Regions from separate parts of the Xenorhabdus sp. XBWT genome, predicted to be linked through region 2. Evidence: riboswitches for the same ligand, from Rfam matches in the RefSeq annotation. Region 2 holds a riboswitch; each other region holds the start of a gene.
The links. Region 2 has a riboswitch for thiamine pyrophosphate ahead of thiC (phosphomethylpyrimidine synthase ThiC). Riboswitches for the same ligand answer to the same signal wherever they lie in the genome.

Region 1: it holds a riboswitch for thiamine pyrophosphate, as region 2 does, so the genes downstream of both, thiD (bifunctional hydroxymethylpyrimidine kinase/phosphomethylpyrimidine kinase) here and thiC (phosphomethylpyrimidine synthase ThiC) in region 2, are expected to answer to the same signal.
Region 3: it holds a riboswitch for thiamine pyrophosphate, as region 2 does, so the genes downstream of both, thiB (thiamine ABC transporter substrate binding subunit) here and thiC (phosphomethylpyrimidine synthase ThiC) in region 2, are expected to answer to the same signal.

What each region holds. Positions count from the first base shown of each region.
Region 1 covers NZ_CM180990.1:2,620,380-2,631,276, forward strand. Annotated here, with positions in the region: gene AC5JQI_RS11375 (MFS transporter) at 1-674, opposite strand, end outside; gene trhP (prephenate-dependent tRNA uridine(34) hydroxylase TrhP) at 1,075-2,433, shown strand; gene fbaB (class I fructose-bisphosphate aldolase) at 3,050-4,099, shown strand; gene thiD (bifunctional hydroxymethylpyrimidine kinase/phosphomethylpyrimidine kinase) at 4,198-4,998, opposite strand; TPP riboswitch at 5,041-5,133, opposite strand; gene cspE (transcription antiterminator/RNA stability regulator CspE) at 5,265-5,474, opposite strand; gene AC5JQI_RS11400 (amino acid permease) at 6,252-7,613, opposite strand; gene mgrB (PhoP/PhoQ regulatory lipoprotein MgrB) at 7,914-8,069, opposite strand; gene AC5JQI_RS11410 (helix-turn-helix domain-containing protein) at 8,237-8,623, shown strand; gene AC5JQI_RS11415 (N-acetylmuramoyl-L-alanine amidase) at 8,872-9,705, opposite strand; gene AC5JQI_RS11420 (alanine/glycine:cation symporter family protein) at 10,001-10,897, opposite strand, start outside.
Region 2 covers NZ_CM180990.1:416,083-426,979, reverse strand. Annotated here, with positions in the region: gene dcp (peptidyl-dipeptidase Dcp) at 81-2,285, shown strand; gene nudC (NAD(+) diphosphatase) at 2,416-3,192, opposite strand; gene AC5JQI_RS01815 (HAD family hydrolase) at 3,436-4,107, shown strand; TPP riboswitch at 4,161-4,285, shown strand; gene thiC (phosphomethylpyrimidine synthase ThiC) at 4,434-6,425, shown strand; gene thiE (thiamine phosphate synthase) at 6,409-7,083, shown strand; gene AC5JQI_RS01800 (HesA/MoeB/ThiF family protein) at 7,077-7,901, shown strand; gene thiS (sulfur carrier protein ThiS) at 7,898-8,098, shown strand; gene AC5JQI_RS01790 (thiazole synthase) at 8,126-8,893, shown strand; gene thiH (2-iminoacetate synthase ThiH) at 8,890-10,014, shown strand; gene AC5JQI_RS01780 (DUF1349 domain-containing protein) at 10,173-10,769, opposite strand; gene AC5JQI_RS01775 (MFS transporter) at 10,784-10,897, opposite strand, start outside.
Region 3 covers NZ_CM180990.1:634,970-645,866, reverse strand. Annotated here, with positions in the region: gene AC5JQI_RS02825 (prepilin-type N-terminal cleavage/methylation domain-containing protein) at 1-346, opposite strand, end outside; gene AC5JQI_RS02820 (YgdB family protein) at 343-828, opposite strand; gene AC5JQI_RS02815 (prepilin peptidase-dependent protein) at 834-1,445, opposite strand; gene AC5JQI_RS02810 (prepilin peptidase-dependent protein) at 1,442-2,119, opposite strand; gene thyA (thymidylate synthase) at 2,256-3,050, opposite strand; gene lgt (prolipoprotein diacylglyceryl transferase) at 3,047-3,937, opposite strand; gene ptsP (phosphoenolpyruvate--protein phosphotransferase) at 4,146-6,392, opposite strand; gene rppH (RNA pyrophosphohydrolase) at 6,403-6,933, opposite strand; TPP riboswitch at 7,050-7,154, shown strand; gene thiB (thiamine ABC transporter substrate binding subunit) at 7,243-8,256, shown strand; gene thiP (thiamine/thiamine pyrophosphate ABC transporter permease ThiP) at 8,232-9,836, shown strand; gene thiQ (thiamine ABC transporter ATP-binding protein ThiQ) at 9,829-10,530, shown strand; gene AC5JQI_RS02770 (tetratricopeptide repeat protein) at 10,715-10,897, shown strand, end outside.

The DNA of each region.
Region 1 (10,897 bases), 2.1 Mb from region 2:
AAAGGGGCGATATAAGTCACCGTGGTAAAAAATGCAGCTGGGCCCAGAATAGTGATTCCCATGGCGAGCAAGACCCGGATATGAGTAAAAGCCAGTAATTCCTTTTTGATACTGGCGGGTTTTTCCTGATTAAACTTAGGTAATAACGTTAAAATACCCAGTAATGAGATAACACCAATAGCCGTAATGATTGCAAAAGTCACACGCCAAGAAACCACCTTCCCTATCCATGTTCCAAGAGGTACTCCGACTAAATTGGCCAGAGTCATGCCACTGAACATAAATGCGATTGCCATTGTTTTTTTATTTTTTGCTACCAGTTCCGAAGCAATAATAGCGCCTATCCCCATAAAAGCCCCATGGGTAAGAGAAGCAACTATACGACCAACAATTGCCAGATAAAATGTCGGGGATAACGTGGTCAGTGCATTTCCGATAATGAACAATACCATTAGCAGAGAAAGCATCTTTTTTCTTTCTATATGCCCTCCCAAGATAATCAAAACAGGCGCGCCAACAAATACTCCAAGCGCATAACTGGTCACCATATATCCTGCGGTTGGTATGGTAATACTAAATTCAGTTGCAATTTCAGGCAGTAAGCCAGCAACAATAAATTCCGTTGTTGCAATTCCAAAAGTTGCTATGGCTAAAACCCAAATGGCTGCTGGCATGATGGAACTCCTAATGAAAAAAATATGGGTCAGATTATTATGAGATTGAAACAACGTGCATTTATTTCTGAATAATACGTCATTGCAATAACACCGTATAGAATCCAATTCCGGCGATTGCAATTAGAACGGATTCAAAAAATAGCAAGCGCATTTTGCAAAATATAAGCACATAATCATCAGGTTATTGGTGTCAGTGCATCTTATGCCAATGAAACCAGTCTGAAAAAGGACATTCAATACAAAAAGAAAACACCTTTCCTCTCCCATCAGGTGACAAGAATATATTTGTGCTAATGCAGGAATAGGCGCTAAAATCCCTGTCCCTTTAACCTTATCCTTAGTAATGATAATAATAGGGTAAGGACTGACTTGAACTCAGACCGAGAACGTTAATATTATGTTTACTCCAGAATTACTTTCTCCTGCCGGCTCCTTGAAAAACATGCGTTACGCGTTCGCCTACGGCGCAGATGCTATTTATGCCGGGCAGCCCCGCTATAGTCTGCGTGTCCGTAACAATGAATTTAACCATGAAACGCTGGCTCAAGGCATTAAAGAAGCACATTCATTGGGCAAACGTTTTTATGTGGTTGTTAATATTGCACCACACAACGCAAAATTAAAAACATTTATCCGTGATTTGAAGCCGGTCGTAGAAATGGAACCAGATGCCCTAATTATGTCCGATCCCGGTCTGATTATGATGGTGCGCGAAGCGTTTCCTGAAATAGATATTCATCTTTCCGTTCAAGCCAATGCGGTTAACTGGGCCACCGTCAAATTCTGGAAGCAAATGGGACTGACTCGCGTCATTCTCTCCCGCGAGCTTTCTCTGGAAGAAATTACAGAAATTCGCCAACAAGTGCCTGATATGGAACTTGAGGTTTTTGTCCACGGCGCACTTTGTATGGCTTATTCTGGTCGCTGTTTGTTATCAGGTTACATCAACAAACGCGATCCCAATCAGGGAACATGCACTAATGCCTGCCGCTGGGAATACAATGTGCAGGAAGGTAAGGAAGATACTGTCGGTAACATTGTACATGTGCACGACCCTATTCCTGTCAAAAATATCGGGCCAACATTAGGTCAGGGTGCACCAACTGACAAAGTATTCATGATCGAAGAAGCCAAACGCCCTGGTGAATATATGTCTGCCTTTGAAGATGAACATGGTACTTACATCATGAACTCCAAGGATTTACGCGCTATTGAGCATGTAGAAAGATTGACAGAAATGGGTGTCCATTCACTGAAAATCGAAGGTCGCACAAAATCTTTCTATTATTGTGCCCGAACTGCTCAGGTATATCGTCGGGCCATTGATGATGCCGTTGCCGGAAAACCTTTCGATCCAACGTTGATGACCACATTAGAAGGTCTGGCACACCGTGGCTATACAGAAGGTTTTCTACGCCGCCATACTCACGATGCGTACCAAACTTATGAATACGGTTATTCTGTGTCAGACACCCAGCAATTTGTCGGGGAATTTACTGGCAACCGCGTCAATGGATTAGCTGAAGTTATCGTGAAAAATAAGTTTCTGGTTGGCGATTCTCTGGAGCTTATGACACCATCGGGCAATATTAACTTTACGTTAAAATCCATGATAAATAAGAAAGGTCAGGTAATAGACATTGCTCCAGGTGACGGACATATCGTTTATCTCCCTTTTCCTGAAAAAATCGAACTGAAATATGCCTTACTTATTCGAAAATTGATAAGTGGCAATACCAGAACACCTCATTCATAAGAATTACAAGTGAAATAATTCGAAATAAGATTTTAAAGAAATTGTTCTGCTTTTTTAGAAACAGATCACATCAATGTTATTTTATTTCTCGTATTATCAGCCCTGAAAAATGAAGAACTAAAAAAGTGTTACTGTAAGACTAGGAACCACCTCCTTGGCTAGCTCAATCTCCCTTGGGCTGGCCTTTTCTTTTATTCGATAAAAAATAAAATATTTAACTTTCAAAAAGTTAAAATCCAACACTGTCCCATAAAAATAAATTAATTTAATGATTACCCTCTCTGCCATTGGCTATTTTTTGATTATTTTTTAGTAACGTTGTTTATTATAATCAAGGGAATCATATCGCAATAAATATCATTAATATTTATTCAGTTTAATGAAGGAAATTTTAAGAAAGCACCTCTCAAATTATTCAGTTATAGAATAGGTTAAGGTTTATTTTTCATTCTATCAGATAAAAATTATTTCACTTTCCCTTGATGCAAAATGGTCAGATTTTAGCAATTATTATATTAACTGAAGCGATCCACTGCTGTTTCCCTTTCTACTTGCCTTGTTATTAATCTGAATATCAACAACAATCAGTAGCGCCTTTTGCAAACTGGAGTTAATCATGACTGATATCGCTAAGTTATTAGGAAAAGACGCAGAGAGTTTATTGCAACACAAATGCAATACCATTCCACAAGAAAATCTCTATCTCCCGGGCACAGATTTCGTCGATCGAGTAATGATTGAAAATAATCGACCTAATACTGTCCTGCGTTCCATGCAAACCTTGCTAAATCATGGTCGTCTGGCCGGAACAGGCTATCTCTCAATTTTGCCGGTAGATCAGGGAGTCGAGCATTCTGCCAGTGCATCTTTTGCCGCCAATCCACTTTATTTTGATCCTAAAAATATTGTTAAATTGGCGATTGAGGCCGGTTGTAACTGTGTTGCTTCAACTTATGGTGTCCTCGCATCTGTTTCTCGCCGTTATGCCCATAAAATCCCGTTTCTGGTAAAGCTTAATCATAACGAGGCATTGACCTATCCAACCCAATATGACCAAACTTTATATGCCAGCGTCGAGCAAGCATTTAACATGGGTGCAGTCGCAGTCGGGGCAACTATTTATTATGGCTCTCCCGAATCACGTCGCCAAATAGAAGAAATTTCAGCTGCTTTCGAACGTGCTCACGAGTTAGGCATGGTTACCGTGTTATGGGCCTATCTACGTAATTCAGCGTTCAAGAAGGATGGCGTTGATTATCATACCAGTGCCGATTTAACGGGTCAGGCGAATCATCTGGCAGCAACAATAGGTGCCGATATCGTTAAACAAAAAATGGCAGAAACCAACGGTGGTTATACAGCCATTGGATTTGGGCATACTGATAAACGTGTCTATAGCAATTTGACTACTGAGCATCCGATTGATCTGGTTCGCTATCAACTGGCTAACTGTTACATGGGGCGTGCTGGATTAATCAACTCTGGTGGTGCTTCCGGAGATAACGATCTGAGTGATTCAGTTCGCACAGCTGTTATCAATAAACGGGCTGGAGGGATGGGATTGATCCTTGGCCGCAAAGCGTTCAAGAAATCAATGAAAGAAGGTGTTGAGTTAATTCACTCCGTTCAAGATGTCTATCTCGATACGAATATTACTATCGCCTAATCAAACTTTTGGTACCCAATGGATTTCAGGAAATAGGTATATTTCACAATGGGGATACTGGTATCCCCATTATTCAATGACAATCCTATCTCTCTAATTCACCACCATTGATGAAAATGATGCACAGGACCAATCCCCTGACCAACGTCAAGAGTATCTGCTTGTGCCAGCGCATTTTGCAAGTATGCTTTTGCAGAAGGTAAAGTTCTTTGCCAATCGGAATAACGTGGGCGTAATGCAGTAAGTGCCGCAGAAAGTGTACAACCGGTACCATGAGTATGTCGGGTATTCACCCTGGGCGCGGTAAAACGCCACTCTCCTTCACGGGTAAAAAGCCAATCCGGGCTTTCTTCATTGTTCAAATGACCGCCTTTCAGTAAAACCGCTTGACATCCCATTGAAAGTAATTCTCTTCCCTGCTGTAGCATCTCCTTTTCTGCCTCCGCAGGATTGCATTTCAGTATGGCTGCTGCTTCGGGCAAATTAGGAGTGATCAAAGAAACGATTGGTAGTAGTTGCTCTATCATTGCCGCAATGGCTTCTGGTAATAGCAAAGGATCACCACTCTTTGCCACCATGACAGTATCCAATACAATATGGGAAACTGGGTAACGGCGTAATGATTCTGCAACTACAGCGATATTGGCCGCATTGGATAACATGCCAATTTTAGCACTGTCTATTTTAACATCTGAAAATACGGATTCTAGCTGGGCAGAAACAAAGAGAGGATCAATATCATAAACCGATTGGACTCCTCTTGTATTTTGGGCAACCAATGCGGTTATGACCGTTGTACCGTAAGCGCCAAGTGCGGAGAAGGTTTTTAAATCAGCTTGAATGCCGGCACCACCGCTAGGATCAGTCCCTGCGATAGTTAGTGAGTTAATTCTCATGATGGTGACTCCTATTCACCAGCAAAAGAAAAGTGGGTATCAAAATAAAAGATACCATGACTTCCCTACGCTGGCATTATCCAGATCAGGTAATACGGGTACTTCTCAGTTCAATCAAGAACGCCCCGAGCCAAAATAAAAATCACTCTATTAGTATCCCAATAGAGTGATATTTGCAATAGATTATCGTCAGATAATGAAACTAAAATAACGATAAATATAAAATATATTTGGTCAGAAGTTAAACGCCAACCAAAATAAATTTATTACTATAAAGTTGTGACGTTTGCGGCAGCAGGGCCTTTAGGACCATCCTGTATTTCAAACTCAACTTGCTGGCCTTCAGATAATGTTTTAAATCCATCTTTCATAATTGCAGAAAAATGTACAAATACATCTTTGCTACCATCAGCTGGAGTAATAAAACCAAAACCTTTGGACTCGTTGAACCACTTCACAGTACCAGTGATTTTTGCCATTTCAAAAATTTCCTTTGAATCACTTAATTCGCCGATTGACATGAAAATAAACAAACTAGTATTCGTTGCTGTTATTTATTAACAGAACTGTACTCCGTTTACCCATGTGTTTTATCACATACTCTTTATATAATCGCAAGCCATTTTTTTCAGGTGCTGGAGCCAACGCACATATTTGAAAATCTTAACATCTATTCTTATTTGAAATTATCCAACAATTTTTAATCAACCTAACCATATGAATATATACAAAAATAAAATTTTAACCCAAAGAAACAACTTTAATTAACCTAATATATAATGCTGTTTTTTGCGCCTATTGCAGAGTAGAACAGAGAGTTATCACGGTCCAGAATCCATTTTTGATAACTATAAAGTTATCACTAATTCTATTCAACTCTTGATTAACATAAAATATAATCATCTTGCATATAACCAGACTACTTTTTTGTTTATCATTTATTAAATATTATTCAATAATAATGTTTTTGTCTTTACGCTATATATGGATAAACGACTTTATAAGATTTATAAAGTCTGAAGTTTGTCATTTGGCCACTCCATATGTTCTACTAATGACACTATTTCTATGAAATAATTCATATCAAGTGGTTTTAATTTATCCTTAATCATATGACAAATCTCTTACTTATGAGTCACTAAGCTATGATAAAACGCATAATACCTTTAGGATTAGGTTAAAAATGGAGGAATACTGATAAGAATAATCAGCCGGGCATAATACCCGGCTGAAAATACGCTGAAATAGATTAAGAATTAAGCAGCCTTTTTCTTTGCTTTGGCTACTAAGTAACCCAGCCATAATACACCAATCCAGAATGGCATTAAAATAACTGAAATACTAATTGATGGCATCATCAGAATAATAACAAGAATGAACGCCAGAAACGCTAAACACAGGTAGTTTCCAAACGGGTACCACAATGCCCGGAATTTTGTCTTAGTGCCTTCCTTATTCTTAGCTGCGCGGAATTTCAGGTGGGCAAGACAAATCATAATCCAGTTAATAACCAGCGTTGTTACCACCAATGCCATCAACAACTCAAACGCTTTACCCGGTATAACATAGTTAATCAGTACACCCATTGATGTTGCCAACGCTGATAACCCAATAGATAAAACAGGTACACTACGTTTATTCACTTTTGTCAGAATGCGAGGCGCGTTGCCTTGTTTAGCCAAACCATAAAGCATCCGACTATTACAATATACGCCGCTGTTATAAACAGATAATGCTGCCGTTAATACAACTATATTCAGGACATTCGCCACCCAAAAGCTATCCAGATCATGGAAAATCAAAACAAATGGGCTACCACCTTCGACTACATTCCCCCAAGGATAAAGTGAAAGCAGAATAGCCAGTGAGCCGATGTAAAACAGTAGGATTCGATAAACGACTTGATTGGTTGCTTTTGGAATATTTTCCTCAGGATTTTCCGCCTCTGCCGCAGTGATCCCTACCGTTTCTAATCCACCAAACGAAAACATGATTACCGCCATCGCCATGATCAAGCCGGAAACCCCATTAGGCATAAAACCGCCCTGCAGCCATAAATTGGTGACACTTGCCTGTGGGCCGCCACTACCGCTGATCAGCAAATAGCTTCCAAAGAAAATCATGCCAATAATCGCAGTAACTTTAATGATAGAGAACCAGAATTCAGTTTCACCGTATAATCGAACATTAATCAAATTAATAAGATTTATCAGCACAAAAAATATTGCTGCGGAAACCCATGTCGGAATTTCCGGCCACCAATATTGGATATAAATGCCTACGGCCGTCAGTTCTGCCATTCCGACCAGAATGAACATTGCCCAATAATTCCAACCTGATAAAAACCCCGCAAAATCGCCCCAGTATTTATAAGCAAAGTGGCTAAATGACCCTGCGACTGGCTCCTCTACGACCATCTCGCCCAATTGGCGCATAATCAAGAATGCAATAAATCCGCCAATTGCATACCCAAGTAGTACTGAAGGCCCTGCCATTTTGATGGTTTGAGCTATACCTAAAAATAACCCTGTACCTACTGCACCACCGAGAGCAATAAGTTGAATATGCCTGTTCTTTAAACCACGCTTAAGCGTGGATTGTTCTTGTTGTCCTGCCATTTAGTCCTCTTTTTGCGGTGCTTAGAATCCGTCTCATTAAAAGCTATTCTATTTGTTTTTTTGAACCTGAGTATTTTTTGAGTCTGAAAAGAGAAAGGAATCACCTCACTCTCCCAATTTTCATAAAATTTGTCGAGCTTAAATTGTCTCAACTATCATGAATTTTAGTTATGTGCTGATTTAACTCGATATTTAGTCTATAATTAGAATCAGATGGATATTAAAACACCATTTACAAAGAATGAATACCATGTATGTATGTTAACACACATACATTCAGGATAATGATTGAGATAGAGATCAAAAAGGTATGTAGCGGGTAATAGAACAAACACCTAATTCAAATTCTCCGTTGCCTCGTTCACAAGGTACATCCAATGCCAACAAATACAAAAACAGACACACTACTATTAGGCACAATGTTAAAACCACTTTTTTATTTTTCAATTCAACCACCTTGGATTAATTTCATTGTAGTTAACATCCTAGTGAAATAGGATAAAAAGTTTTTACGCGCGGAAGCACTTGGTTTTATTATTGCCACTGCCCACAATGATGGGTTTTGTCATCTTGAAAAGAAGTTGTGTATACTTCTCCCCACCTTTAACCAATTTAAAATTGTAATGACACAAGATAATCACTTAGCACTTGTATACGCACTGAGTAAATGGATAGAAAACCATCTTGGCCGTGTCATTCATCTTGAAGAGCTTGCTGCTTACTCTGGCTATTCCCTTTGGCACATGCAGAAAATATTCAAAGAAGTCACAGGGATATCGCTTGGAAAGTACATAAGACAACGGCGCTTGGCTGGCGCAGTTTCTCTGCTGAGAAACAGTTCTTTACCTATTTTTGATATAGCCTTGGATTTCGGCTTCGGATCTCAATCTCATTTCACATATATGTTCCGTAAAGAATATGGCATTACACCTTATGATTTTCGTCAGAGCATAGATATGGAACTTGAAGTGAAGCTCCCATTGCATCTGACCTGTGACTGTGAATCATGAGGTAAGTATCATCAGCGGCCACTTATCTCGGCCGCCCTACTTACTTTCCACTTTTAATATCTCTTCTACCCCAACAAATGGTTGCGCTCTATACCTATCATTTTTCAAGTTGCAGCTTTGTTGGCTATCTAACTCATCCCTCCATTTTTTATAAACATACGGTTACCTATGTTCCTCAGAGGCCTTCTCAAGAGATAAGTACTGCATTTTGAAATTCATGCATCTATTTCAATAGAATTAAGCATAAATTATTCTTGATATTTTTCGACCAAAGCCAAAGCAATCGCTTCGGTTTCAGCATCAGGTGTACCATTAATATCGGATGGACGAAAATGCATCTGAAATGCCTGAATCGTTTTATGCGTTTCATCATCCAATACCCCTGTTTGAGGAATTTTATAACCATACCGAAACAGTGCCTTCTGTATTGAAATCACTGATGCAAGCATATCAGGACTTCTTCCAGCCAAATATTTATTAACAGTCCCGTGATCAGGCCAAGCACCAACCCCTTGCTCATAAAGTAACTGCCATGGGAAAACCGGACCGGGATCTTTTTTTCTAAGTGGAGCTATATCACTGTGGCCAACAACATTGACCGCCTTAATTTGATATCGCTGAATAATATCTTTGGCCAATCTAATCACTGCATCGATTTGTGATAAATGATATAAACACCACTCCTTTTTAATAAACTGTTGCTTAAAACCACAATTAACAATTTCAATACCAATAGAGTAACGGTTTAGACTTTGATATCCATTCCATTCACTTTTTCCTGCATGCCATGCTCTTTGCTTTTCTGGGACTAATTGAAAAATAATCGGCTCTTTATTTTCATACGTTGTCTGAGATGGAATGAGGTAATGCGCACTAACATTACCTCCCGTTAATGCCTGTAAAGATTTTCTATCATTCAAAGCAGTATAATGCAAAACAAGGAATCTAATCGAATCAATATCCTGATTGGTCGAATAAGGATAAGAATAGTCGACAATATAACCATTTCTCTCTTCTCGCTCAGGAGAATAAGAACAACCAACTAACAGAGTAATAAATGCACATGCCATTAATTTTTTTATCATGTTCTAGCTGCTATTTAAAAAGAAAAGATAACGTTAAAATAACTATGTTCGGATATCTATATAATAGATAAAACTAAAGCAAATGTGATGTTTTTTAGTTTCAGACAGGATCTAACGTACAAATAAAAACCGGACATTCAAGGAATAGTCGAATGTCCGGCTTTTATGGTCATCTTATATGAATCACATTCTGTAATTCATATTCCGATTGCCTTTCAAATTATTGCTTTATTAGTTACGCGATAATCTGAAATCTGTTGGATATAAACCTCTAACTTCCAATATCCAGCAATTACGTCTTCTGATTATTATTTAACATATCATTATCCCAAATACCCTTTTCAACTTGCTGCTGAATTTCTGGATAATCCTTGATATTGAATGTTGGTAACTGTCCCGATTTTCTCTGCTGGTTATAATCTTTGACAAGCTTCATTGCGATACCTGACAACAAGAGTATGGCAATCAAGTTAACAATAGCCATACATGCCATCGATACATTAGCCATATTCCAAACCAAAGGAACATCCGCTAATGTGCCGAACATAACCATTCCCAGTGATGCCAAGCGCAGGATAAATAAGCCTGCAGTGTGGTTACGCTCAAGGAATATCATATTACTTTCAGCATAAGCGTAATTAGCAATGATAGATGTAAAGGCGAAGAAGAAAATAGCAATAGCAATGAATGTCGTTCCCCAATGTCCAACTGCCGATGACAGTGCCCGCTGAGTCAATTCAATTCCGCTGATGGCAGTAACATTTTCGTTAAGAACACCAGAAGAGAGGATGATGACTGCGGTGGCGCTACAGATAACGATGGTATCCATAAACACCCCTAACATCTGCACATAGCCCTGCGAAGCCGGATGCGGTGGGTATGGAGAAGCCGATGCCGCAGCGTTTGGAGCAGAACCCATTCCCGCTTCATTCGAAAACAATCCACGTTGAACACCTTGCAACATTGCCTGAGAAATGCCATAACCTAATGTTCCGGCTATTGCTTCCTGAAGACCAAAAGCACTCTTAATAATTAATGCAAATACTTCTGGAATACGTTCAATATTGTGGCCAACAACCCAAAGTGCCAGTATGAAATAGGCAATCGCCATAAACGGTACAACAAATTCCGCAACTCTTGCGATGGAACGCAACCCGCCGAATATAATTACACCGCTAGAAATGACTAA
Region 2 (10,897 bases):
AATTGACTGCATCAAAGTACTTATGAAGTTATTTTCATTGATAAATAACCTATTAGACCTACATGGAGGAGTTTCGATTGATACGTTTATCCACTTTAGTACTGGCTATTGGCTTGGCACTAGGCACTCAGGCGCAGGCCGAAGAAAATAAACCGGGTTCTGACCACACGAACGCATCAAGTGATCAGGTAAAGGAGGTGAGTGTGAGCGGTGAAGCTAATCAACAGCAGTACAAGAGCAAAAACCCTTTCTTCTCCACAAGCGAACTACCATTTCAGGCTCCTCCGTTCGATAAAATAAAAGAAACAGACTATGCACCCGCAATTACTGCCGGTATTAAACAGAAACTGGAAGAGATCGGGAAGATAGCCAATAATCCCGCCACGCCTGACTTTGAAAATACATTTGTCGCACTGGAGAAATCAGGCGCAATGTTGACACGGGTAATTAGCGTATTTGGAACGATGACATCGGCTAACAGCACTGACAAACTACAAAAACTGGATGAGGATGTTTCACCAAAGCTGGCGGCGATGAAGGATGAAATTATGTTGAACAGTAAACTGTTCAACCGTATCAAAGCTGTTTATCAGCAGCGCGAAACGTTGAATCTGGACCCGGAATCGCGCCGATTGGTGGAAGTGACTTATCAACGCTTCGAGTTAGCAGGGGCTAACTTGTCTGATCCGGATAAAGTAAAGTTAAAAGCGTTGAATCAGGAAGCAGCAATACTCAGTACCCAGTTCACCAATAAATTGCTGGCAGCAACCAAGAATGGCGCGCTGGTGGTTCAAGATAAAGCCTGGCTGGGTGGGCTATCCGATGGCGAAATTGCTGCGGCTGCTCAGGCTGCCAATGAGCGTAAGCTAGACAACCAATGGCTGTTGGTATTGCAAAACACCACTCAGCAACCACGTTTGCAAGACCTGAAAGATCGCAATACACGTAAGGCGTTATTTGAAGCCTCGTGGAGCCGAGCCGAAAAAGGTGACGATAATGACACGCGTCAAACCCTGAGCCGATTAGCGAAGCTCCGTGCTGAGCAGGCTAAGCTGCTGGGCTTCCCGGATTATGCATCGTGGAAACTGCAAAATCAGATGGCAAAAACGCCTAAAGCCGCGCTGAAATTTTTACGCGATATTGTACCAGCGGCAACAGCACGCGCTGAGCGCGAGGCCAAAGACATTCAGGCAGTGATTGACCAGCAAAAAGGAGACTTCAAGCTGGAGGCTTGGGATTGGTCGTTTTATGCTGAACAGGTACGCCAAGCAAAATATGATTTGGATGAGTCACAGATTAAGCCGTATTTCGAGCTGAATAACGTTCTGAACAATGGCGTATTCTATGCTGCTAATCTGCTGTATGGCATCACTTTTAAAGAACGTAAAGATATTCCGGTTTATCAACCCGATGTCCGCGTGTATGAAGTTTTCGATAAAGACGGGAAGCCGTTGGCGTTGTTTTATACCGATAACTTCAAACGCGACAACAAAGGGGGTGGAGCTTGGATGAGTAATTTTGTCGGTCAGTCAAAGCTCATTGGAACCAAACCGGTGATTTACAACGTAACCAACTTTACCAAACCTGCGCCGGGCCAGCCCGCACTATTGTCGTATGATGAAGTGATTACCCTGTTCCATGAATTTGGGCATACCTTGCACGGCATGTTTGCCGATCAGAAATATCCGAGCCTGTCCGGAACCAATACCGCCCGTGATTTTGTGGAATTTCCTTCACAACTTAATGAATACTGGGCGCGTGATCCAAAGGTATTTGCCCATTACGCCAAGCATTACCAAACCGGTGAAACCATGCCACAGGCGTTGGTGGATAAGATCAATAAGGCTGACAAATTCAACAAAGGTTACCTCATGACTGAGCTGCTGTCAGCCGCATTGTTAGATATGCACTGGCATATGCTGGCCGCTGATCAGCCACAGAAGGATGTAGATAAATTTGAAGAGGCGTCTCTGCAACAAGACAATATCGCTCTCAGCTACGTGCCCCCGCGCTATCGTTCCAGCTATTTCAAACACATTTGGGGTGGCGGCTATGCTGCCGGCTATTACGCTTATCTGTGGACAGAAATGCTGGCAGACGATGCCTTTGCCTGGTTTACCGAACACGGAGGATTGACGCCAGAAAATGGACAACGTTTCCGCGATAAGGTGCTGTCACATGGCAATAGTGAAGACCTGGAAAAGCTGTATATCGACTTCCGCGGTAAGCCACCAAGTATTGAGCCTATGCTAGAAAACCGGGGCCTAAAGGAACAAAAAGAATAAGGTATATTGCCATACCTTATGGGTTTTAAAATGAAGGGGATATACAGTCACAGTTGTATTAGCCGTTGCCGGTTATCCCCTTGCAGATCCGAACATGTTTTTAAAAGGCCTTTCTCAACTCATTGAGCAATTAACATGACTGCTGGCGACATAACACAACCGTATCTTCAATTAAACGACGGGAAATCGTATCAGAAGGAGGGATCAAAGGAAGGTTATCGTAGCGATACCAGTCTGCGCTGATAAGTTCAACGGGATCAATTGTAATTTCACCGCTATCATAATCGGCCAAAAATCCTACCATCAATGAGTTCGGGAAAGGCCATGGTTGAGAAGCGACATATCGCAAGTTACGGATTTTAATTCCACTCTCTTCCATCACTTCGCGATGCACCGCTTCTTCCAACGTTTCACCGACTTCCACAAACCCAGCAAGCACAGTATGAATACCATTTCGGCTACGCTGGTGCTGTGCCAACAAAATATGGTCATCACGACGAATGCCAACAATAATACTGGGAGCAATTTGTGGGTAATAACATTCCTGACAGTGATTGCACAAACAGGCCCATTCATGTTGACTATGCTTCATTTCATGACCACAGTAACCACAATAATGATGTGAACGATAAAACTCAGCCAATTGCACAGCACGCCCTACCAATTGAAATAATTTGGTTTCCCGATCAACAAATAAGCGGTGAGAAGACATATCTGAAGCCATTTTATGGCGGATCAGCCACACTGTATCCCCCAACCATTCTCCGATGGGCTGCGCCATGTGGTTCTGCAATGACCATTCGCGGGCAGTCCCTGTTGGTAATTCCCCCTGTGGTAGCCAGACTTGATTCTCAAGACTGACAATCCACCAGCCCTGTTCTGTACCTGTCAATTTTTGCTGTATCATCTATATCTATTCCATCATGAGTTGTACGATTGTCTTCATGGCATTTTGTCCAAATTCAGCATACTCTTTTCATTATCTTCCGTCTGCAATCTGCTCTATTAGCCACCCTAATTAATACTCATTTATACTCTTCGTCTTTCAAGTGTCATCTTTGTTGACTACTCTACAAATTGAAAATTTGCAGGTATACGATCCGAATTAAATAAATAAAAATACATTAAATTAAATTGAGGAATAGCAACCATGTCACAGCGAATTGCCGTATTTGATTTAGATGAAACATTAATTTGCAAAGATTCCGGCCGGTTATGGACACAATATCTATGGGAGAAAAATATCATTACTGATCCCCGTTTTCTTGAGGCAGACCAGAAAATGATAGCTGACTACTGTGCAGGTAAGCTGGATATGCACAAATATCTGGCATTCAGCATGCAGTCACTGCACAAAATCTCCCAAGAACAAGTTGATATCTGGCTAACTGATTTTGTAGAAACAAAAATCAAACCACTCATCTATCCCGCAGCCCAAAAACAACTGGATACTTACCGGCAGCAAGACATTCCCATCATTATTATTTCCGCCACCGTCTCTTTCGTGGTGAAGAAAATTGCGGCTGCATTCGGTGTCCAAACCGTAATGGGGATCGACATGGTAATGGAAGAGGGTTGCTATACCGGTAATGTTCTGGGAACCCTCACTTTCCGCGAAGGAAAAGTCACCCGCTTGCAGCAATGGCTATCAGAACAGAATTTATCTCCGCAGCATATTTCATTCTACACAGACTCTATAAATGATTTACCAATGTGTTTATTTGCTGACGAAGTTTTTACCATCAATGCAGACCCTCGTTTGCAATCGGAAGCCGAAATTCACGGATGGACGCAATTGAACTGGACTTTAGGGTCACACTAAAAGGTTACAGTTAAAGGTTGTAGTTTTTATAATCCCCTTTATACTCTGGGGTGTTTTTCTTGTCGGAGTGCCTAGCGTTCAGCGTATACCACGATGGACACAGGCTGAGACCGTTTATTCGGGATCCGCAGAACCTGATCGGGCTAATACCCGCGAAGGGAACAAGAGTAATCACCTCGCTGATTATTACGTACACCTATGACAGCATCGTGTACAAACCATGTTCAGCTACAAACCATTACTCCCTGCGAGCTCCAGACAAGCAATTTTCTCAACTTAAGCCTGACCAGCAATGAGACAGGTGATAACACAGTCAGGAATTTGCTATGTCTAAGTCCAATAATACCGTTATCTCAAATACCGCTATTCCAAATACCATTATCCCAACAGCTGATATTTCTCCAAAACCCCATCAGGCAAGGCCGCGCAAGGCTCAACGAGATGCCGCACAGACGTTTATCAACACCGTTCAAGGGGTGGCTTTTCCCAATTCAAAACGTATTTATCTTGAAGGCTTACGCCCTGATATCCAAGTTCCGATGCGTGAGATCCAACTTTCCTCTACACTCACCGGCGGCACCAAAGAGAATCCCCAATTTGAGGAAAACGAACCAGTTCCGGTTTATGACACCTCAGGCCCTTATGGCGATCCTACTTCCGTACTGGATATACAAACGGGATTGCACAAAATCCGCCAATCGTGGATCGACGAACGCAATGATATTGAACCCGTTTCCACTCTTAGCTCCGACTTTACCCAACAACGCCTCGCAGACGCAGGGCTTGATCACCTGCGTTTTCGCCATCGCCCGCATCCGCTGAAAGCCAAGCAAGGAAAGCGCGTCACCCAATTGCACTATGCGCGCCAAGGCATCATCACACCAGAAATGGAATTTATCGCACTGCGCGAAAATATGGGGCGTGAACGCATTCACAGTGAAGTGCTCCGCCAACAACATCCGGGACAAAATTTCGGCGCCAATTTACCGGAAAACATCACACCAGAATTTGTTCGTCAGGAAGTGGCGGCTGGTCGCGCGATTATCCCCGCCAATATTAACCACCCGGAATCCGAGCCAATGATTATCGGCCGCAATTTCCTGGTTAAAGTAAATGCCAACATCGGTAACTCCTCCGTGACTTCGTCCATCGAAGAAGAGGTGGAAAAACTGATTTGGTCTACCCGCTGGGGCGCAGATACCGTGATGGATCTCTCCACCGGACGCTATATCCACGAAACCCGCGAATGGATACTGCGCAACAGTCCGGTTCCTATTGGCACTGTCCCGATTTATCAGGCACTGGAAAAAGTTAACGGAATAGCGGAAAACCTGACATGGGAAATGTTCCGCGACACTTTATTGGAGCAAGCCGAGCAAGGAGTTGATTATTTCACCATTCATGCCGGGGTATTGCTGCGCTATGTTCCAATGACTGCCAAACGGCTGACAGGCATTGTTTCCCGTGGTGGTTCCATCATGGCGAAATGGTGTCTTTCCCATCATCAGGAAAACTTCCTCTATACCCACTTTCGGGAAATCTGTGAACTCTGCGCCGCCTATGACGTTTCCCTTTCTTTGGGGGATGGACTGCGCCCTGGTTCAATTCAAGATGCCAACGACGAAGCACAATTTTCAGAACTGCATACGCTCGGCGAGCTGACCAAAATCGCATGGGAATACGATGTTCAAGTCATGATCGAAGGACCAGGGCATATCCCGATGCAGTTAATCCGCCGTAATATGATGGAAGAGCTGGAGCATTGCCACGAAGCGCCATTCTATACCTTAGGGCCACTGACAACCGATATCGCCCCCGGTTATGACCATTTCACTTCCGGCATCGGGGCTGCCATGATCGGTTGGTTTGGCTGTGCCATGCTGTGTTACGTCACCCCCAAAGAACATCTCGGCTTACCCAATAAAGAAGATGTGAAGCAGGGGTTGATCACTTACAAAATCGCGGCCCATGCCGCTGATCTTGCTAAAGGCCATCCCGGTGCTCAAATCCGTGACAATGCCATGTCAAAAGCACGTTTTGAATTCCGCTGGGAAGATCAATTCAATCTGGCACTTGACCCTGATACCGCCCGCGCCTATCACGATGAAACCCTGCCGCAAGAATCCGGCAAAGTCGCCCATTTCTGTTCTATGTGCGGGCCAAAATTCTGCTCCATGAAAATTACGCAAGATGTACGCGATTATGCAGCAAAACTAGAACAGGAAGCAGGAATGGAACATATGTCGGAAGAATTTCGCACCCGTGGCAGTGAACTTTATCACAGCGCAGAGGAGGTACCCCATGAAAAGTCAGCCTGACACATCAACACATCTATCAGCTCCTTTTGCTCCGACAGCACAACGCTTGGGGCTTTATCCTGTCGTGGATTCCCTGATATGGATTGAGCGCTTACTGAAAGCAGGCGTCAGAACCCTGCAACTGCGTATCAAGGATCAACCAGAAAAGCAGGTAGAGAAAGATATTCAAACTGCCATAATACTTGGCCGCCACTACAACGCCCGTTTGTTCATTAACGATTACTGGCGCTTAGCTATTAAACACCAAGCCTATGGCGTTCATTTGGGACAAGAAGATCTGGATATCGCTGATCTCAATGCCATCCGGCAAGCGGGATTGCGTCTGGGTATTTCCACCCATGGCCAACAGGAACTGGCGCGGGCAAAAGCCCTGCGTCCTTCTTATATTGCACTGGGGCATATTTTCCCTACCACCACGAAAGAGATGCTTTCATCACCACAGGGACTTGACACACTCAAACATCAAGTGGAAATAACACCGGAATATCCTACCGTTGCCATTGGCGGCATCTCACTGGAACGCGTACCGGATGTTGTTGCAACCGGTGTCGGTGGCGTGGCACTGGTCAGTGCCATTACAAAAGCGAAAGACTGGCGGCAGGTAACAGCCAGTTTACTTCATTTAGTTGAAGGTCAGGATCGGGGGCTTTTATGTTAAACGATCAAGAATTTATGCGTTACAGTCGCCAATTATTACTGGAAGACATTGGCCCTGAAGGTCAGGAAAAACTAAAAATCAGCAAGGTACTGATTGTTGGCCTCGGTGGATTAGGCTCACCTGCGGCACTCTATCTCGCAGCAGCGGGAGTCGGAACTCTTTATCTTGCGGATGATGACCAATTGCATATCTCCAATCTGCAACGCCAGATCCTCTATCGCACAGGTGATATTCCCGCAAATAAAGCAAAGTTGGCAGTAAAACAACTGACAGGCCTGAACCCACTGATCACAGTAACAGAACTGACCAAAAGGCAAGATAATGAATCTTTGTTGAACGCAGTCAGGAAAGCAGATTTAGTACTGGATTGTTGCGACAACATGGCAACCCGCCATGCCATCAATACCGCTTGCGTTGCAGAAAACAAACCACTTATCAGCGGCAGTGCCATCGGTTTCAGCGGGCAACTGTTGGTTCTCTCCCCTCCTTATCAGTACGGCTGCTATACCTGCCTTTATCCCGATCAGGAAGAACCGCAACGCAATTGTCGGACAGCCGGAGTATTAGGTCCCATCGTTGGTGTGATCGGCGCATTGCAAGCATTAGAAGCCATCAAGATGCTGGCTGGCCTTCCCTCTCCCTTAAACGGAAAACTCCGGTTATTTGATGGCAAACAACAGAGCTGGAGTACGTTACAGCTTACCCGGTCATCACAGTGCCCGATTTGCCGAGCGGTTGCCCAACAAGCCACTATCGCAAAAAATGAGCCTGAAAACGCGAATAGCGGCAAAAATGAAACAGGAAAAGAAGTCGCATGAATATTATCGTCAACGATCAACCGATCACACTCAGTGCGCCCGTCACAATCAGACAGTTGCTTGAACATATACAACGCACTCAATCAGGTATCGCCTTAGCCATCAACCAGGCCATTATCCCGCGTTCAGAATGGCATACCCATCAGGTTAATGACGGGGACAGTATCCTGCTGTTTCAGGCCATTGCCGGTGGTTAATGTAGCGAATATTGTTGGAGGCTAATTATGTTAAAGATTGCTGATTCTCACTTTCACTCCCGCCTGTTTACCGGAACCGGCAAATTCTCGAATGCAGGATTAATGATCGAATCAATCCGCGCTTCTGGCAGTCAATTAGTAACAATGGCGATGAAACGAATCGATCTTCATGGCAATGAAGATGGCATTCTCGCGCCGCTGCAACAGTTGGGTGTTAAGCTGCTCCCCAATACTTCTGGCGCAAAAACCGCAGAAGAGGCGATATTCGCCGCTCATCTTGCGCGGGAAGCATTGGGAACCAACTGGGTAAAACTGGAGATCCATCCCGATGTCAAATACCTGCTGCCCGATCCGATTGAAACGCTGAAAGCGGCTGAACAATTAGTGAAAGAAGGGTTTATCGTCCTGCCTTATTGTGGTGCGGATCCCGTCCTGTGCCGTCGGCTGGAAGAGGTTGGCTGTGCGGCTGTCATGCCATTGGGGGCACCTATCGGCTCAAATAAGGGCTTGCTGACCCGCGACTTTCTGCAAATCATCATTGAACAGGCTAACGTTCCCGTCGTTGTTGATGCAGGGATCGGGGCGCCGAGCCATGCGCTGGCCGCCATCGAAATGGGCGCGGATGCGGTGCTGGTCAATACCGCGATTGCGGTTGCCCGCAATCCGGTAAAAATGGCATTGGCGTTCAAAACCGCCATTGAAGCCGGCGAACTGTCACATCAGGCGGGCGTAGCAAGCCAGAAATCTCACGCTGAAGCTTCCAGCCCGCTGACTGATTTTCTGGGGGCATTATGAAATCCGCCACTTTTCGCCAGCGCTGGGAACAATTGGATTGGGATGACATCACCCTGAGCATCAACAGTAAAACATCACAGAATGTTGAACGCGCACTAAATAGCGACCGTCTGACTCTGGATGATTTTATGTCACTGCTTTCCCCTGCTGCTCTGCCGTATCTTGAGCCGCTCGCCCAGCGTGCGCAGCAACTCACCCGCCAGCGTTTTGGTAATACCGTGGGATTTTTTATCCCACTCTACCTTTCCAACCTGTGTGCCAACGACTGTACCTATTGTGGTTTCTCCATGAGTAATCACATTAAACGCAAGACGCTGGATGAACAGGAAATTGAGGCGGAATGCTTGGCACTGAAGAAACTGGGATTTGAGCACATCTTGCTGGTAACAGGAGAGCATCAAAACAAAGTTGGCATGAATTATTTTCGCCGCTATCTTCCCTTGATACATCGCCATTTCAGTTCAGTCTCAATGGAAGTCCAACCATTGGCACAAGAAGAGTACGCCGAACTGAAAACTCTGGGGCTAGTTGGCGTGATGGTCTACCAAGAAACTTATCACCAACCCAGCTATCAGTTGCACCATTTAAAAGGCAAAAAACAGGATTTCCACTGGCGGCTGGAAACACCAGAACGCCTTGGACGGGCAGGTATCGACAAGATTGGATTGGGTGCTTTGATCGGGTTATCCCACAATTGGAAAACCGATTGCTATATGGTAGCGGAGCATCTGCTTTTCCTGCAAAAACAATTCTGGAAAAGTCGTTACTCCATCTCCTTCCCACGGCTACGCCCCTGTGCAGGCGGCATTGAACCAGCTTCCATCATGAATGAAGCCGAATTGGTGCAATTGATTTGCGCATTTCGCCTGCTGGCACCAGATGTAGAACTTTCACTTTCCACCCGCGAGTCACCTTTCTTCCGCGATCACGTTGTGCCACTCGCGATCAATAACATCAGTGCAGGTTCCAAAACCCAACCGGGCGGCTATGCCGATGGGCATCACGAGCTGGAACAATTCGCTCCCCACGACAATCGTCCCGTTTTTCAGATCGCTGAAACCTTAGCCAGATCCGGTTTACAACCCGTCTGGAAAGATTGGGATAATTATTTGGGTCGGTAATTATCTTAAAGAATCGTTCTTTGAGGTGCTGCAACCACAGCACCTTATCTTTTAATGCACCAAAATAAGATCATAATTGGATAAAAAACCATTAGTACGTCATAACACACTAATAGAAGAGTTGAATCAAACCTTCTCCTGGATATTTAGTGAAGCCACTAACTCAAATCATGCAGGTGTTTTTTCATTGATGGCGTCAACCTGAAATCAGAAAATTTCACCTGTAATCCTTCACGCTCCGGCGAGCAACACATTGCGCCAACAAAAATGCGCCGATTACTCACCTTAAAAGGAGACAATCTCAGTAACGGCCATGTCACACCATCAGTGGAATACTGTAACCGGATAGCATCCTCTCCATAAGTAAGCCGCAGCCAAAACTTATCGGGATTACCCGGAAAAATTCCCATCGCCCAGTCTGAGCCTCCATTTGTCAGCACACTACCAATGGTTGCCTGCCCGTCAGAATGTTCGATTCCGGCTTTCAGCCAATGTTGCTCATCCACCAGCAACATAATGCCAGCCTGATCGTATAACTGCTCAAACTGGCCTTCAATGCAAAACTGAACGGTAAAACCGTCTTCAAGCTCAAAATCATCAATATAGCCACCAAATACATGACCACTGTGACGCTGAAAACCATACCATGTATCACGCCAGAAATCGGTTTTATGATCCGTCGTGACATGAAGTTCATCTTCCTGATGCCACCATGAAGCAGGTTCATTCAACCACTGACATTCCTGCAAATTCATCAATATTTATCCTGTTATTTTTTGGTGGGATTAATCAAACCATATCCCGCTAATAATGAAAGAGACAGCAAAGCAATACAGCCAAAAGCGCCATGTAGCGTTATTTGATGGGCTAAACCTCCGATAAT
Region 3 (10,897 bases), 220 kb from region 2:
CTAATTTACTTAGTTTATTGTAATGTACTGTCAACTTAACTGTTACCTGATAGCAGCCAAAAGAGCGAAACTCTCGTTGAAATTCCATCTTCCATTTCTGCTCTGATGCCGTTTTTCCTCCTGTTTCCCCTAATTCTCCCTGCCCTTCCAAACGTTCATATTGTTCCAACTGATCATGGGCATATCGCACGGCCTTAAGCTGCCCCCAATATTGCTGAAAATTTGCTGACAATGCTTGGTGATAACGCATTAATCCCAGCAAAGAGATGGCAAATACAACAGATGCCACCATGACTTCTGGCAAACTCATGCCTTCTTGTCGGCCGGGTTGATGGCGCATTTTCATAAGCAAAATTCGGCCTGAAGAACAGGACAAAAATCCAACCAACCACTTTCAACAGGAACCAGTTCTATAGGAGTAAGTGTATCTTGACTTGAGTGTTTCATCTGTTTCATCCATTGATAAAGTTCAAGATTTTCCTCTGCTGCAAATTGAGCTATGCCTTTTAGCAGAAAGAGTGTGTCCGAATAACGCCTGATACAACTTTTCAGATTAAATTCAATCTGTTGCAAACAAAACCAACCATCAATGCCTTGTTGATTGATCCGCCATGATTGCACTTTTCCCCATGTTAATGATGATTCAGCCCGCCAAAAGGCATTCAAATAGTTTTGTTCATCCATCATCATAAACATCGCATTTTCTTGTTGATAATGGAGTGATTTCAACATCATTAAACTCAATGCCAACAGCATAATTATCGAGACTAACAAGATATTTCCCTGCTGCTTATTTACTATCTGTTTTTTATTATCAGTTCCTGCCATTTTCTTCACTCCCTGATATTGCGCAGCCGGATTGTCGTTTGATAGCGATGCACAATGGATGGAGATTTAAGCCAATGAGCGTTAATGGACAAGCTAATGAAAACCAGCCCTCTTTTTACCTGTAACTTTTCAAGATAAAAGGTATCAATCCCAATTTCTCTGGGATCAAACAACCTTTCCCAACCATTTTCCTGACAATCACCCGCACCTCTTTTCCATTCAAGAGCACGGTTATTTAACCGATAACCAAAAAACTCAGATTCAATATGTTCGGGTTTTTCCCATCGATCATTTAAATTAAGATCAAAAGCAACAATAATGCAGGAATTAACGGATTCTGTATTTTTATTTTTAATTATCAGTGGTTCTCCTTCACACTGTTTTCTATCCCGGCAATAACCTGCTCGCCTGATATCCTTTTCCATCAAATAGGCAGTTCTAGTTACCAAATAATGCAACCTATACTTTCCATAGAGGTCGAGAATTTGCCCTGATAAAACTGGATAAGTTTTTGTCATGGCGACCAAAATCACACTACCGATTAGCATTGCCACCAAAACTTCCAATAAAGAAAACCCTGTCTGTTTTTGCTTAAAACAGAAAATGGCCGGCATCATGGTTTTTTTATTCCTTCACAATGAGGAAGCTGGCTAATAGTATCGCTGCATGTCCTGATCCTCCCCCGCCCTGAAATTATCACGCTAATTTCTCCGGCAGAGTTTGCCAATATAAAACTGGCTGGCATGGCAGTGTTCCTGACGCCATAAAAATCAATGCGATTCGTCGTAGATGATACTAAAAGCACATCATCATAAGGAGAATAAACTCGTGCGCCATCACCTTCATCACAGTCAGATATCTGAGTGATAGAAGATACCAAACACCAAGACTGCCCGTTCATTAACCATAATGTGCGATCCTGATTCAGATAGTTTGCCTGAGCCTGTTGCCTTTCCATAAAAGACAGCACGTTATTCACCGCTGATTGCAAATGTAATCGGTTCTGATATTTCTCCCAATGATACACTCCCCAAGACAGGCTAATGGAAATGATAAACATCGCTATCAATAACTCCAATAATGTAAATCCTGATGCTTCATTTCTAAATACAGCATTGCTGAGCGCTTTATTGTGATAACACATTATTTCCATATCAATTTTATTTTTTTCTGGTTCAGACTCACTTTTTCTTGCAGCAAATATCTTCAATTCATAGAAAAATGAAAAGACAACTAATTGAATTATGCGAAGCGTTTTCAGAAAAAAATAATGATGAAATGACTTTTTCATTTTATTTGCGCAGCGGCACGCAAAAATGACAGGAAGCTAATTTTTAATATTGAGCTCCATTAGCGACAAATGTAAAAAGAGCAGGTCAAACCCGCTCTTTAACAATTTGATATTGAATTTTGAACTATTATGGTTCTTAGATCGCAACTGGGGCTTTGATGCCCGGATGCGGATCATAATCCACAATCTCAAAGTCTTCGAAACGATAATCAAACAGTGAATCTGGCTTGCGTTTAATAACCAGTTTAGGCAATGCACGCGGCTCACGGCCCAACTGAAGATGAGTCTGTTCCAAGTGATTGCTGTAAAGATGGGTGTCACCCCCTGTCCAGACAAAATCACCCACTTCAAGATCACACTGCTGAGCCATCATATGTACCAACAAAGCATAACTTGCAATATTGAAGGGCAATCCTAAAAACACATCGCAGGAACGTTGATAAAGCTGGCAGGAAAGTTTGCCATCTGCTACATAGAACTGGAAAAACGCATGGCACGGTGCCAACGCCATTTTATCCAATTCCCCAACATTCCACGCAGAAACAATAATCCGGCGTGAATCAGGATCACTTTTTAACTGCTCAAGGACTTGGGTCAATTGATCGATTTGGCGACCATCCGCAGAACCCCAGGCGCGCCATTGTTTACCATAAACAGGTCCCAAATCTCCATTTTCATCGGCCCATTCATTCCAGATGCTCACGCCATTATCATGCAAATACTTGATATTGGTATCACCATTCAAAAACCAAAGCAGCTCATGAATGATAGAGCGCAGATGGCAACGCTTAGTTGTTACCAATGGGAAACCTTCTTGCAAATTGAAACGCATCTGATGACCAAAGATAGAAAGCGTTCCCGTCCCCGTACGGTCATCTTTTGCAGTGCCTTCTTCCAGCACTTTTTTCATTAAATCCAGATACTGTTTCATTTTGCCTCTTGTATCTTGTCATTTCGAGTTTTGTTGCGGGGGCATTTATATGCCCATACCATCATAAATATTCCCACTAAAATCATAGGAATGGAAAGGAGTTGCCCCATACTAATTCCTTCAAACAGCCCGAGCTGAGCATCAGGCTGACGGAAAAATTCTACTATTATGCGGAATGCACCGTATCCGATCAGGAATAACCCCGAAACGCTCCCCATCGGGCGCGATTTACGGATAAATAAGTTAAGAATGATAAACAACACGATGCCTTCAAGTATCATCTCATATAGCTGGGACGGGTGGCGGGGCAAGACACCATATTTCTCCAGAATCGGCCATAAAGAAGGGTTGGTTGTAGCCAATGCAATATCTTCGCTGCGGGAACTCGGGAACAACATCGCCCAAGGTGTATCAAGCGTAACACGACCCCACAACTCCCCATTGATAAAGTTACCGATACGCCCCATCCCCAAGCCAAAGGGAACCAACGGAGCGACAAAATCAGCAGTCTGTAAAAAGTGGCGCTTCGTACGGCGCGAAAACCACCACATGGCACAGATAACCCCTACCAACCCACCGTGGAAAGACATGCCTCCGTCCCAAATCTTGAACAGATAAAGGGGATTATCAAGGAACATTGGGAGATTATAGAACAGGACATAGCCAAGACGTCCGCCAACGAAAACCCCGACAAACCCTGAATATAATAAGTTCTCGACTTCGACTTTGTTCCAGCCACTGTTCGGTTGTGCCGCACGGCGATTTGCCAACCACATGGCAAAAACAAAACCAACCAGATACATAAAACCGTACCAGTGGAGAGATACGGGCCCGATTGAAAACATGACAGGGTCAATGTTAGGAAATGCCAGATAGCTAGTGCTCATCGTTCCCCACTAAAAATATGTTGTGTGAATGCTATTGTGAATAAATCATCTGTTGCAAATGAATTATATTGCTTGAATAACTTAAGACAAATAATTGCAAATAATAGCATAGGCAACTATTCCCTTCATCTTTCAAACTACTGCGTTGTTGGCGGCATTACATCTTGAAACCCGTCGGGCGTAAGCTGATTAAGTGCTATGGATAACACTAAATACCACCCCGAATCAGGCCACCCAGACTATTCGCCTCCATAAATTCGGCTGCCAACCCTTTGATCTGCCCACTAGTTTCAGCTTTCAATATGACGCTGATAAGACGTTCTAGATCATTAGCATCCAAATGGCGCAGCAAGTATTTGATACGAGGAACACTCCGGCCACTCATGCTCAGACTACGATAACCTAAACCAAGCAATATTAATGCCCCGATCGGTAAACCTGCCATTTCACCACATATGCTAATAGGGAGAGCAAGGCGTTGGCATTCGTCAAAAGCCAGTTTCAGAGCTCTAATTACCGCCGGATGCAAATTATCATATAGTGAAGCTACATGTGTATTATTGCGATCTACCGCAAGCAAATATTGGGTCAGGTCATTTGTGCCAATAGAGACAAAATCAATCCGTTTCTTTAATTGCGGCAACAAAAAAATAGTGGAAGGGACTTCAAGCATAATGCCAATCTGTGGCATGGTAATCGTTCTGGCGATGGCTTGTTCAACCTCAGATTTCGCCCTCTCAAGCAGTTTTCGTGCCTCATCAATTTCCTCAATGCTTGTCACCATCGGCAAAAGTATCTTTAGATTGCCAGTGGAAGCATTGGCTTTTAGCATCGCTCTGAGCTGAATCAGGAATATTTCAGGCTGATCCAGCGTGATACGAATTCCACGCCAACCAAGGCAAGGGTTGTCTTCATTAATCGGCATATAAGGAAGTTGTTTATCTGCACCAACATCCAGCGTTCGCAGCACCACCGGCTTATCAGGGAAAAGTTCCAATATTTCTTGATAACGGTTCTTCTGCTCATCTTCTGATGGAAAACCACTATGCAGCATAAAAGGGATCTCTGTACGATACAGTCCAACGCCATCAATACTGTCCGCTATCTGCTGCTCATATTTTAAACTAAGCCCTGCGTTGAGTTGCACAAGCACTTGTTCTCCGCTTTTAAGCTGTGCCTGCTGTTGCTGCTCACATTCAGCTAATTTACTGAGAACCTGTTCTTCTTCAATTATTTGCTGATACTCCTGGACAATCAACGGCTCTGGCTCAATAAAAATCTCACCGCGATAACCATCAAGGATTAGCGTCCGATTGTGCAACAACTCAGGTTGTATATCTGCCCCCATGATAGCAGGAAGCCCCATCGCACGAACCAGAATAGCGGAATGGGAATGCGTTGCGCCATCACGCACAATCACTCCGGTCAATTGTTCCTGTGGCATCTCAGCCAACAAATTGGCACTGAGTTCATCGGCAACCAGGATAAAATGCTCCGGCCACTGAGTGGCATCAGTGAAAGAATCATCCAGATGAAACAATACCCGTTGTCCAAGAGCACGCAGATCAGATGCCCTCTCCCGCATGTAAGGATCTTGCAGGCTGGCAAATTGCCCGGCGTATTTTTCAATCACAGTTTTGACTGCCCATTCAGCGACAAAACCATTATCAACTGAATAAAACAGATCTTGCTTGAGTTGGGGATCATTTAATAAATGAGAATAGAGATCGAAAATGGCAGCACTTTCTTTCTGCGAGCTAGAGGTGAAACGCTTGCTGATTCGACGGCACTCCGCAGTTGTTTCTTCCAGAGCACGAATTAATCTCAGACGTTCAGATTGATAATCCAAGGTTGATGCCTCAGATACCTGCTCCAGCAAAGGTTGTGAACGGTCTTGCCACCCTTGGGACATGACGATGCCATTGGAAATGGCCAGTGCTTTAATACGACTCTGGCGGTACTGACCAAATATCCCTTTTGTCTGCACCTGAGCAAGAATAACAGCAAGCTGCATTGCCAGTGTTACCATGAAAGATTCTTCACTTTCATCAAACAGGCGCCGTTCATGTTGCTGAACAACCAATATCCCCTGCAACTGGCGGCGATAAATAATCGGGACACCTAAAAAAGCCCGCAGACTTTCTTCTTTCACTTGGGGGATATATTTAAAACTGGGATGGTCACGAACATCAGAAAGATTAATTAATTCAGACAAACGCCCGACTTCACCCACAACACCTTCATTGAAAGCTAAACTGACCGAACGCCCTTTTGGTTTTCTCAGCCCTCTGGTTGCCATCAGGTAATAACACTGACGTTGATGATCTGCCAGATAGATAGAGCAAACATCCGTATTCATTGCCAGACAGGTTTCATTGACCAGTAGCTCAAGCGCTTCAGATAAATTGGCTGCCATCGCAACCTTTTCAACAATTTCTCGTAAGCGCATGAGCATAAACTGTTACCTAATTTCTTCTGCGACGATATAAATAAGGCGAATAGAGCTGTGAAGCAGGTTCCTGCATTGGCATCACAATGGAAGAGAATTCTTTCATCACGCGGCGATATACATCCCGTTTAAAAGAAACCACTTGCCGGACAGGATACCAGTAACTAACCCAACGCCAGCCATCAAACTCCGGCGTATTACTGCGCTGCACATTAATATCAGCTTCATTACACAACAACTGTAATAAAAACCAACGTTGCTTTTGCCCAATACAGACGGGCTTTGTATCCCAACGCACCAAACGCTTGGGTAATTTGTAACGCAACCAGCTCCGGGTCGAGGCAAGAACCCGGACATCTCTGCGATTTAAACCAACTTCTTCAAACAACTCGCGATACATTGCTTGCTCTGGTGATTCCCCTGGATTTATCCCCCCCTGAGGAAACTGCCAAGAATGCTGTCCATAGCGGCGAGCCCATAGAACCTGACCTTGGCGATTACAAATTACAATTCCTACATTCGGGCGGTAGCCATCATCATCGATCACCAGACTACCTCTCGATAAAACGAATTTGAAAAGATAACTAATTGTTTCACACTCATCTCAAGCGGTAAACCTCTATGATTGGACTTTGCAGACCCGGCCGAAGTCTCTACAATACGACCATCTCAACGGGGTGCAGTTGTTGCAAAATATTGCTGCTGAGAACAAACCCGTCGGACCTGAACCGGTTAGTACCGGAGTAGGGATTTGGGATGCTAATAATTGATTAAAATAAGTAATTTTCATTTAGCTCCTTCTCAGATCCTTTGCCAATCTTCTAATAACCATTGTTAATAACGATAGGAGAGCAAAGTGTTTAAGAAATTATTTTCCCGCTTTATTGCCATTAGTACTCTCTCGATTTCTGCCAGTGTTTTTGCTCAGACGGCTCAAGTAAAGCCTACGCTGACAGTTTATACTTATGACTCATTTGCCTCTGAATGGGGACCGGGGCCTGCCATTAAAAAAGCTTTTGAAACAGGGTGCAATTGTGAACTGAAACTCGTCGCTCTGGAAGATGGGGTCTCCTTACTGAACCGTTTGCGGATGGAAGGCAAAAAAACATCAGCGGATATCGTTCTGGGATTGGATAACAATCTGATTCAAGCGGCTCAACAAACCGGATTGTTCACACCAAGCCATATCGATACTTCAAAACTGAAATTACCCATTTCATGGAATAATAATACGTTCATTCCTTATGATTACGGTTATTTCGCCTTTATTTACAACAAGAATACCTTACCTCATCCACCCAAAAGTATGGATGAATTAATCAATGACCACCAGAATTGGAAGATTATTTACCAAGACCCTCGCACCAGTACTCCGGGCTTGGGGTTCCTGCTCTGGATGCAAGATCTCTATGGCGACAAAGCAGCACAGGAATGGCAAAAAGTTGCCAAAAAGACACTCACCGTCACGAAAGGCTGGAGTGAAGCCTATGGCCTGTTTCTGAAAGGTGAGGGCGATATGGTACTGAGCTATACCACATCTCCGGGTTATCACATCATTTCAGAGAAAAAAGATAATTATGCAGCGGCTATCTTCAAGGAAGGCCACTATTTACAAATTGAAGTAGCAGCCCAGTTAGCCTCAAGTAAGCAACCTGAATTAGCACAGAGATTCATGAATTTCATGATTTCTCCAGCATTTCAGCAAGTCATTCCAACAACTCAATGGATGTATCCTGTGATTGATATTCCGTTGCCTGACGTTTTCAAACAACTTCCTGTTCCTGAGAACTCTCTGCAATTCAACGCAGATGAAGTGGCAAAATACCGTACAAAATGGATACGTACATGGCAAAGCGCTGTAAGCCGCTAATAGCAGGCTGGTTATTACCGGGGGTCATTGCCTCCGGTTTATTGATTATCGTTGCCTTGTCTGCATTTGGGGCGCTGTGGTTCAATGCGCCTGAAAGTAATTGGCAGGAATTCTTGAATGACAGTTATCTCTGGCATGTCATTCGATTCACTTTCTGGCAAGCATTTTTATCCGCCGTATTATCGGTGACGCCCGCCATTTTCCTTGCAAGATCACTTTACCGCCGCCATTTTCCCGGTAAGGCTCTCTTTCTGCGCTTATGCGCAATGACATTGATCCTGCCGGTTTTGGTCGCTTTGTTTGGTATCCTTACCGTTTATGGTCAAACAGGCTGGTTGGCAAATATTTTCCAATGGTTAGGTATTGAATATCGTTTTACACCTTATGGATTACAAGGGATCTTGCTGGCTCATATTTTCTTCAATATGCCGATGGCAACACGCCTGCTGCTGCAATCGCTGGAAAGTATCGCAATCGAACAGCGGCAACTTTCAGCCCAGCTTGGTATGAATGAATGGCAACATTTTCGTTTTATTGAATGGCCTTATCTGCGCCGCCAACTTTTACCAACAGGCGCACTGATTTTCATGCTGTGTTTTGCCAGCTTTGCTACCGTTCTCGCTTTAGGGGGAGGCCCTGCGGCAACAACTATTGAACTAGCGATTTACCAAGCTCTTAGCTATGACTACGATCTTGCACATGCGGCTTTGCTTGCGATGATTCAACTATTTTGCTGCGTTGGCTTGGTACTGATCAGCCAAAAACTCAAAGGCGCTCTATCAGTGGGTTATGGTCATCAACAACAATGGCGCAATCCACAGGATTCATGGTTGCGGAAATTATTTGATGGCCTGCTGATTAGTCTGGCCTTGTTGCTTCTACTCCCCCCCTTGCTGGCAGTTATTGTGGATGGTTTAAACAGCAGTATTTTTGATGTTTTACGCCAGCCTGCTTTATGGCAAGCCTTTACAACTTCGGTCATTATCGCACTGGGAGCGGGGCTGCTGTGTGTAATACTGACCATGATGTTGCTATGGAGCAGCCGGGAATTACGCTTACGCCACTTTCCCCGTTGGGGACAAGCGATAGAAACCAGCGGCTTGTTGATCCTTGCCATGCCGGGAATTGTTCTTGCCACGGGTTTTTTTCTTCTGCTGAATACAACTGTTGGATTACCTCAATCACCTTATGGATTGGTTATTTTGACCAACGCGCTGATGGCCGTCCCTTATGCCCTGAAAGTATTGGAAAATCCGATGCGTGATCTGGCAGAACGCTACAATCCCCTGTGCCGTTCACTCAATATTCAAGGTATTCAGCGCCTACGCTGGATTGAGTTCAAGGCGCTGAAAATTCCATTAGCACAAGCGTTGGCTTTTGCCTATGTTCTATCAATTGGAGATTTCGGTATTGTCGCGTTATTTGCAAGCGAAGATTTCCGTACTTTGCCTTATTACCTGTATCAACAAATTGGAGCCTATCGCAATCAGGATGGTGCCGTGACCGCATTCCTGTTGCTGCTTCTCTGTTTTATTTTGTTCACTGTAATTGAACGCTTACCGGGCCGACGCCATGATTAAACTCGAAAATGTCACTTACACCTATAAACATCTTGCTATGCATTTTGATGTAGGCATTAAAGCTGGAGAGCGCATTGCGATCCTCGGCCCAAGTGGAGCGGGCAAAAGCACATTGTTAAGTTTAATTGCGGGTTTCCAATTTCCAGAGCAAGGCAATATCTGGATGGATAGCAAAAATCACACAAATACACCGCCTTCCAAGCGGCCTGTTTCCATGCTGTTTCAGGAAAATAACCTGTTTTCCCATTTGACCATTGAGCAAAATATTGGTTTAGGATTGCATCCCGGGTTGCGATTGAATGCAGAGCAAAAGAAAACACTCCAGCAAATTGCCTCTCAGGTATCGCTGGAGGCGTATTTACCTCGCCTGCCGTCCCAGCTTTCTGGCGGACAGCGCCAACGGGCGGCACTGGCTCGTTGTTTAGTCCGCCATCAACCGATTTTATTACTGGATGAACCATTTTCAGCGCTCGATCCTGCTTTGCGCAATGAGATGCTGGAATTGCTGGATCAAATATGCTGTGAACGCCAAATTACTTTACTTATGGTGTCCCATAATCTTGATGACGCAGCGAAAATCGCTCCGCGTTCTTTGCTGATTGTGGACGGAAAAATTCATTATGATGGGAAGACTGAGAGGTTGGTAAGTGGTGAGGCAAAAGAGGCGGTGATTTTGGGTATCACCAATATTTAAAACAGAAAATCATATGATGTCTATCAATAATACGCCTCATTTGATAGACATAATAAATAGATAAAACTTTCGCTGATTACAGTACTGAGAGATCTATATATAATTTTCAAACCATATAATTTTTGCTAATGTTTGGCGTTATTCTTTTCCCCCGATTGCACCCATAAAAATAGGGAATAACAACATGGAACGATTAACGCCACTCTGTTTTCTTCTTAGCTTCTGTCTTTTGACAACTGCATGTACTCCAAACGATCCCTGCCAGATAGATAAAACCTCCTTTTCTACTTGCCTAAAATTAGCCAATCAAGGAAATGCCGAAGCGCAATATAAAACAGGGAAATTGTATGAAACAGGATTAGGTATA